Regions from separate parts of the Streptacidiphilus sp. MAP12-33 genome, predicted to be linked through region 1. Evidence: riboswitches for the same ligand, from Rfam matches in the RefSeq annotation. Region 1 holds a riboswitch; the other holds the start of a gene.

Evidence for each region. Region 1 has a riboswitch for thiamine pyrophosphate ahead of ABH931_RS00880 (cytosine permease). Riboswitches for the same ligand answer to the same signal wherever they lie in the genome.
Region 2: linked by a shared signal. The riboswitch ahead of thiO (glycine oxidase ThiO) and the one ahead of ABH931_RS00880 (cytosine permease) in region 1 are both predicted to bind thiamine pyrophosphate.

What each region holds. Positions count from the first base shown of each region.
Region 1 covers NZ_JBGCCA010000001.1:167,147-171,365, forward strand. The annotation lists gene ABH931_RS00875 (S1C family serine protease) at 1-1,501, opposite strand, end outside; TPP riboswitch at 1,665-1,792, shown strand; gene ABH931_RS00880 (cytosine permease) at 1,791-3,152, shown strand; gene ABH931_RS00885 (glycerophosphodiester phosphodiesterase) at 3,247-4,083, shown strand.
Region 2 covers NZ_JBGCCA010000022.1:130,200-134,418, reverse strand. The annotation lists gene ABH931_RS22340 (thiazole synthase) at 1-135, opposite strand, end outside; gene thiS (sulfur carrier protein ThiS) at 141-362, opposite strand; gene thiO (glycine oxidase ThiO) at 359-1,555, opposite strand; TPP riboswitch at 1,549-1,660, opposite strand; gene ABH931_RS22325 (NAD(P)/FAD-dependent oxidoreductase) at 1,680-2,846, shown strand; gene ABH931_RS22320 (hypothetical protein) at 3,056-3,241, opposite strand; gene ABH931_RS22315 (enoyl-CoA hydratase family protein) at 3,370-4,200, shown strand.

The sequences.
Region 1 (4,219 bases):
TGCCCTGGACCGAGGAGGTGTTGATGCGGGCGCCGTCACCGGTGTAGGTGTCGTCGCGGAGGATGCCGATGATCGGGTAGACCGGCTGGCCGGTCTTGATCAGCTGCTGGGCCACCCACTTGGCCTGGTTGATCGGGATGGCGAAGCCGAGGCCGATGCTGCCGGACTGGCTGCCACCGGTGGACTGGCCGGTGGACTGGATCGCCGAGTCGATGCCGATGACCTGGCCCTCGCCGTTCATCAGCGGTCCGCCGGAGTTGCCCGGGTTGATCGAGGCGTCCGTCTGGAGGGCGTTCATGTAGGACGTCTGCGCGCCGGTCTGGTCGCCGGAGGCGACCGGGCGGTTCTTGGCGCTGATGATGCCCGAGGTCACCGTGCCGGAGAGCCCGAAGGGCGCGCCGATGGCGATGGTCGTGTCGCCCACCTGGACCTGGTCGGAGTCACCCAGCGGGAGCGGGACCAGCTGCTCCTTCGGGGTGGAGTCCAGCTTGATCACCGCGACGTCGTAGCCCTGGGCGCGGCCGACGACGGACGCGCCGTAGCTGGAGCCGTCGGCGAACTTCACCGTGAGCTTGCCGCCGCCCAGCGAGGGCGCGACGACGTGGTTGTTGGTGAGGATGTGGCCCTGGGTGTCGAAGACGAATCCGGTGCCGGTGCCCGACTCCGAGGAGCCGCTCGCCTCGATGGTGACGACGCTCGGCAGCGCCTTCTGCGCGATCGCGGCGATGGAGCCCGGCGCACGGCTGAGCGCCTTCGGGTCGGTGCTGCTGGAGACGGTGGTGCTGGCGTCCGCGCCGCCGGAGTTGCGGCTCTCCAGCCAGGCGCCGATGCCGCCGCCGAGACCGCCCGCGAGGATCGCGGTCGCGGCGAGGACGGCGATGAAGGTGCCGCGACGGCTGACCTTCTTCGGCTTCTCGTAGGGCACACCCGCTCCGTACATGCCGTACGGGGAGGGCGACACGGCCGGGCCACCGCCGTAGGGCGGCTCGCCCGCACCGAAGACACCGCCGGCACCCGAGGTGGGCGGCGTCGGCGGGACCGGCGGCAGCGGCGGCGCGCCGTAGGGCTGCGTCGTGGGCGGCGTCACGGGCTGGGCCGGGGCGTGAGCCGGGGCATCGGCCGCCAGGGCGGCGGGAGCGGCGGGAGCGGCGGGCTCCGGCTGGTACGGGGGCACCGGGGGCTGCGGCAGCGGCTGGGTCGGCGCGCTGTCGCTCACCGGGGCCGCAGCAGGCGCAGCGGGCGCGGGAGCGGCGGGCGCGGCCGGGGCAGGCGCGAAGGCCGTCTGCTCGACGGTCGCGGGCTCGGCCGCGGCAGGCTCGGCGGCGGCGTCAGCAGGCTCGGCCGCCGGGGCCGGGTAGCCAGCCAGCTCCGGGTCGGCCGGGGGCTCAATAGGGCTGCTCGCGGGCGCCTGATCCACCGGACGATCCGTGCTGTCCGCCGGAACCGCAGCGGGGGCAGGGGACGGCGTCCCCTCGGGTCCGCCCTCGTGCTCGGTGCTCACGAACGACCTCCTTGTTGAGGGACCAACGCCCCTAGCATTCCGCACACGCTGTCGGGGCATCGTAAGTCCCAGCCGTGCGCGCAGCACCTGGTTCGGATGTCCGAACTGCGGCGATGCTCTTGGCCACGTCGGCGCGACGGCTTACCATGCCCTCGAACACACGCATCATATGCGCGGGAGCTTGGACCTCATTCCAGGCTGAGAGGGCGACGAGCCGCTGACGCGGCAGGGTCGCCGACCGCCTGAACCTGACCGGGTAATGCCGGCGTAGGGAGCTCTGAACACGGCCATGTCCGCGACCCTGCACAACGCCCAGCCGTCGTCCGCCGACGCACGCGCCGAGGCGCCGCTCGTCCTCGACACCGCACCGCCGAGAACGCTCGGCTTCCGCGACCAGGCGGCCCTGTGGGCCAATCTCGGCGTCAGCCTGATCGGGTTCTCCAGCGCCGCCACGGTGATGGTCAACGGCCAGGGCCAGAACCTGGCCCTCGCCGCCTCCCTCACCGCGATCGTCGTCGGCACCGTGGTCGGCACCCTAATGCTGGCGCTCGCCGCGCTGATCGGCACCCGCACCGGCGCGCCCGCCATGGCCGTCCTGCGCGGGCTCTTCGGCACCCGGCTGTCCTACCTGCCGACCGTGCTGAACATCCTGCAGTGCATCGGCTGGGGCATCTACGAGCTGATCGTGATCACCCAGGGCGCCCAGGCGCTGTACGGCGGCATCCCGCGCTGGGTCTACGTGGTCCTGGCCGGGCTGCTCACCACCGCGATGACGATCTGGCCGCTCGGCTCGATCGCGGCGCTGCGCCGCTACGTGGCGATCGCCGTCGGCGTCTCCATGCTCTACTTCACCGTCCAGCTGGCCCGTCACGGCGTGCACAACCCCGGCGGCAGCAACTGGAACGGCTTCCTGAGCGCCACCGACTACGTGGTCGCGGTCTCGATCTCCTTCGTGCCGCTGGCGGCCGACTACACCCGCCACTCGCGCACCGGCAAGGCGTCCTTCTGGGGCACCTTCTCCGGCTACACCGTGGCGCAGGTGTGGTGCTACGTGGTCGGCGCGATCGCCCTGACGCAGGTCGGCGGGGACGCGAACAAGATCTTCTCCACCTTCACCGGGCTGACCGCCGGCTGGCTGTTCTTCCTGGTGCTGGTGCTGCGCGAGGCCGACCAGTCCTTCGCGAACGTCTACTCGACGGCGATGTCGATCCACAACCTGTTCCCGAAGGTCGACCGCCGCTGGCTCACCCTGGGCATCGGCGCTCTGGTGACCGGCTCGGCGCTTCAGATCGGCAAGTTCACCGACATCTACTACGCCTTCCTCGGTCTGATCGGCGCGTTCTTCGTGCCGCTGCTCGCCGTGCTGGCGGTCGACTTCTTCCTGGGCCGCGGCCGTGACGGCTGGGACATGAGCGAGCAGGCGCCGACCCGCTGGCTGACGCTGCTGCCCTGGGCGCTCGGCTTCGTCCTCTACGAGCTGATCAACCCGGCGACGCTGCCGTACGCGTGGTGGATCAGCTTCTGGGCCGACGCACAGAAGTTCACCCACATCCACCCCACCTCGTGGACCTCCGCCTCGCTCTTCTCCTTCCTCGTCGCCGGCGGGGTCACCTGGGCGCTGACCCCGGTGCTGCGCCGCCGCGCGGCCTGACCCGCGCCTGACCTGCCTGACCTGCCTGACCTGCGCGGACGGTACGGGGCTGCGCGTTCACCTGACGTACACGCGACCCGAATAAGGTAGAGGCGTGCACAACCAGCCCAGCCCCCGGACCGTCGTCCCCAACCGCGCGCGGACGACGGTCATCGCCCACCGAGGAGCCTCCGGCACCTTCGCCGAGCACACCCTCGCCGCCTACCAGCTGGCGGTGGAGCAGGGCGCGGACGGTCTCGAGTGCGACGTCCGGCTGACCGCCGACGGCCACCTGGTCTGCGTCCACGACCGCACCGTCAACCGCACATCGAACGGGCGCGGCGTCGTCTCCACCCTGGAGCTGGCGCAGTTGTCCGAGCTCGACTTCGGCGCGTGGAAGGCGAACGGCTCGACGCAGGTCGAGGAGGCCGACTGGACCTCGCCCGAGCACACCAGGGTGCTGACGCTGGAGCGACTGCTCGAACTCCACGCCGACGCCGGGCGCCGGGTGGAGCTCGCGATCGAGACCAAGCACCCCACCCGCTACGCGGGCCTGGTCGAGAAGCGGCTGATGGAGCTGCTGCGCCGCTTCGACCTCCTGCCGAACGGCCGGAGCGACGAGCCCTCACCGGTGCGGGTGATGAGCTTCTCGCAGCTCTCGCTCAAGCGCGTGCGGCAGATGGCGCCGGAGCTTCCGACGGTCTTCCTGATGGAGCGCGTACTGCCCTGGCTGCGCGACGGCTCCCTCCCGCACGGCGCGCGGATCGCGGGCCCCGGTATCGACCTGATCCGCGCCAACCCCGGCTACGTCGCCGCCCTGCACCGGGCCGGCCACCGGGTCCACGTGTGGACGGTGGACGCGCCGGAGGACGTCGAGCTGTGCCTGCGGCTGGGCGTGGACGCGATCATCACCAACCATCCGCGGCGAGTTCTCGACCAGCTCGGACGCTAGACCGAGTCGTGGGGTTCATTCCGGCCAACGGCCCGATCCATTCGTCCGGAATGGCTGGAAATTCCTCTGGATCGTGGCTGGAACACCATTCCGAGGCGTCGAATGAATGCGCAGCGTAGCGGGGTTGTGACGCGCT
Region 2 (4,219 bases), on a different contig from region 1:
CGCGACGGTCGTCAGCTCCGTGCCGGAGATGAGCAGCGCCTGCTCCAGCACCTCCAGGCTGGGCGCGCCGCCGGTGCCCATGATCAGGCGGGAGGAGAAGGAACGGTCGGCGATGGTGAGCAGGTCGTCGGCCATGGTGGTCAGCCTCCCTGGACGGCGGTCAGGATCTCGACGCGGTCGGCGTCGGCGAGCACGGTGCCGTTCCACTCGCTGCGCGGGACCACGGCCTCGTTCACGGCGGCCGCGACACCGCTGCGCGCGCTCGACAGCTCGGCGACCACCTCGGCGAGGGTCACCCCGCCCGGTAGCGAGCGGATCTCGCCGTTGACGGTCAGTCGGATGGAGGCGGCGGGGGCGGTCATCGGGCGAACTCCGGGATCGGGCTGTGCTGGAAGCGGGTGGGAGTGAACGGCGCCGCCTCGGGAGGCAATGCGCCGGTGGTCAGGTAGGTGGCGATGGCGTCGCCGGTCACCGGAGTCAGCAGCACGCCGTTGCGGTGGTGGCCGGTCGCGGCGACCAGGCCCGGCAGCGCGGTCGGGCCGAGCAGCGGCGCGTTGTCGGGCGTCCCGGGCCGAAGGCCCGCGCTCGCCTCGACCAGCGGCAGCTCGGTGATGCCCGGCAGCAGCTCCCGGGCGTCGCGCAGCAGCTCGTAGACACCGCCCGCGGTGACGGTGGTGTCGAAGCCCTGCTCCTCCATCGTCGCGCCGAGCACCAGCTCGCCGTCCTCGCGCGGCACCAGGTAGAGGTGGACGCCCTTGACGACCGCGCGCAGGTTGCGGGAGAGGAACGGCATCGGCAGCGGCCCCTGCACGCTCTCCATCCGCAGCCGCAGCACCTGGCCCTTGACGGGGCGGACGGGCAGCTGGGCCTCGGGCGGCAGGCCCGGCAGCTCACCGCTCCAGCTCCCGGCGGCCAGGACGGTCTGCTCCGCGCGCAGGGTCGTGCCGTCCTCGGCACGGGCGCCTCCCGCGCGGTCGCCGTCGAGCAGCAGCTCGGCGGCGCGGGACCGGTGCAGGGTCACCCCGGCCCGGCGGCACGCCTCGACCAGGGCGGCGCCCAGGCGGCGCCCGTCGACCTGGTGGTCGTCCGCGACCAGCGTCCCGCCGCGCACGTCCGGTGCGAGCATCGGCTCGAGCCGGCGGCACTCGCGTCCGGTCAGCCACTGCGAGGTCAGGCCCAGGCGCTGCTGGAACGCGTGCACCTCGCGCAGCTCGGCCCGGTCGTCGGCGTCGAGCGCGACGGCGAGGGTGCCGCAGCGGCGGTAGCCGGTGCCGAGCCCGCCGCTCGCCTCGGTCAGCTCGGCGACGAAGTCGGCGTAGCGCGCGTTGGAGGCGATGCCGAGCGCGAGCAGGGGCTCCTCGCCGTACTGGAGCTCGGTGACCGGCGCCAGCATTCCGGCGGCGACCTGGTTGGCACCGTGCCCCGGGCCCGGGTCGAGCACGGTGACGGCGAGGCCCCGCTGCGCGGTGCGCCAGGCCACGGCCAGGCCGATGATCCCGCCGCCGACGACCAGCACGTCCGGCGGCACGGCTCGATCGACGTCCGATGACGTCATGGTTCTGCACTCCCTTCGCCGGAATGACCCGGATCAGGTTCGGACGGTCGGAGGCGCCCCAGCCTCCCTCTCAGCCCGGTGCTCCGGGCTCCCGCGTTCTGGACCCACTCTATACAGTGGCCGAATGGCTGTTGTGATCGTCGGGGCCGGAATGGCCGGGGTGCAGACGGCGGTGGCCCTGCGTGAGCAGGGATACGCCGGGACGCTGACGCTGCTGGGCGCGGAGGCCCACCCGCCCTACGACCGTCCGCCGCTCTCGAAGGACGTTCTGCTGGGGCGGGCGGAGCACTCGCGCTTCGAGATCGACTTCGACGAGCTGGACATCCGCCTGGACCTCGGTCGCCGGGCGCTCTCCCTCGACGTCGAGGCGCGGGCGGTCAAGACCGACGACGGCGACCTCGGCTACGACCACCTCGTGCTCGCGACGGGCGCGGCCCCCGTCGCGCTGCCCGGCCAGCCCGACTCGGCGTTCCTGCTGCGCACCCAGGACGACGCGCTCGCCCTGCGCGCGGCGCTGCGACCCGGCGCGCGCGTGGTCGTCGTCGGCGCCGGCTGGATCGGCGCCGAGGCGGCGACCGTCGCCCGGCAGCTGGGCTGCGAGACCACCGTCGTCGAGGCGGCCGCGTCCCCGCTCGCGGGCGCGCTCCCCGCGGAGTTCGGCGAGCGCACGCGCGCGTGGTACGCGGCGGCGGGGGTCGAGCTGCTCACGGCCTCGGCGGTCAGCGGGATCACGGCGCGGGCCGTGCACCTGACCGACGGCCGGGAGATCGCGGCGGACGTGGTCGTCGTCGGCATCGGCGCCCGCCCCGACAACGCCTGGCTGGCCGGCTCCGGCATCCCCCTCGACGACCGCGGCGCGGTCCGCGCGGACGCGCGCCTGCGGGCGGGACGCCCGGAGGTGTTCGCGGTGGGCGACTGTGCGTCCTTCCCGTCGGCCCGCTACGGGCGCAGGCTCGCGGTGCACCACTGGGACAACGCGCTCCAGGGCGCGCGGGTGGTCGCGGCCAACCTGCTGGGCGGGGAGGTGGACTACGACCCGGTGCCGTACTTCTGGTCCGAGCAGTTCGGCCACATGGTCCAGGTCGCGGGCTCGATCGACGCGGGCGCGCAGCAGGTCGCCCGTGGCGAGGACACGGTGTTGTGGCTGCGGGAGGACAGGCTGCAGGCGGTCCTGACGGTGGACAAGCCCCGGGACCTGGCGCAGGGACGGAAGCTGATCGAGGCGGGCGCGCGGCTGGATCCGGAGAAGGCGGCCGACCCGGCGACCGCACTGAAGGCTGCCACCGCCTGAGGTTGCACCCTCCAGGGGCGCGGGGCTCTGCTGATCAGCGGCTCCGCCGCGTCAGCCCGACAGGCCACCCACGCAGGTAGAGCACCGCACACGCAGGGCCATCCGCAGGCCGGTGGTTCTCGCGCCCACGCAGGGGGCACCTCGGGGCACCTCCCGGCCGAAGGCTGGGGGAGGAGCCGCGCATTGGCGAAGCCCCGCGCCCCGGGTGGTTACGCCACCCGCCGGTTGCCCACGGCCTCGTCCTCGTTCCCGAGAGGCCTCGCGGCCAGGACCGCCACAGGCGCGAGCATCAGCGTCGGGATCACGACCGCGAGCGCGGCCAGGACCGTGGGCGAGGTGACCCACTCCAGTGCGCAGATCGCGGCCACGACCACGGCGATCGGTGCGTAACGCATGCTCAGCTCCTTCGTCCTCGGCGTCCCTTGCAGTATGCACCAGGCCCGGCCCGGCGGCCGTTCCCAGCCGTCCACCCCTGGGCATATCGTGTTCGTGACGCTGGTCGACAACAGGGGAGGCTACTGCCATGAGCCCGTTCCGTGGATCCGTGCCGTTCACCGAGGAGTGGCGGCACTTCCGTCTGGCCCGTGACGAGGCGGGCGTGCTGACGGTCACGCTGGACCGGCCGGACAAGCTGAACGCGCTCACCTTCGAGTCCTACGCCGACCTGCGCGATCTCCTCGCGGAGCTGCCGCAGCGCGGGGACACCCGCGCGATCCTCCTGCGGGGAGAGGGCCGCGGCTTCTGCTCGGGCGGGGACGTCAACGAGATCATCGGCGCCACCCTGGCCATGCGGCCGGACGAGCTGCTGGACTTCACCCGGATGACGGGGCAGGTGGTCCGGGCGATGCGGGAGTGCCCGATCCCGATCGTCGCGGCGATCCACGGGATCGCCGCAGGCGCGGGATCCGTGCTGGCGCTGGCCGCGGACTTCCGGGTGGTCGCCCGCTCCGCGCGGTTCGCGTTCCTGTTCACCAAGGTCGGGCTGGCCGGCGCGGACATGGGCGCCGCGTACCTGTTGCCGCGCCTGGTCGGGCTCGGGCACGCCACCAAGCTGCTGATGCTGGGCGACACCGTGGACGCCGTCACCGCGGACCGGTACGGCCTGGTCAGCGATCTGGTCGAGGACGAGGAGCTGGACGCCACGGCGGGCGCGCTCGCGCGCCGCCTGGCCGAGGGCCCGGCCTTCGCCCTCGCGCAGACCAAGGCGCTGCTGACGCAGGAGCTGGACATGAGCCTCGCGGCCTCGGTCGAGCTGGAGGCGATGACGCAGGCACTGCTGATGAAGAGCGCGGACTACGCCGAGTTCCACGCCGCCTTCACGGGCAAGCGCCCGCCCAAGTGGCAGGGGCGATGAGCAGGGTCGATCAGCACGG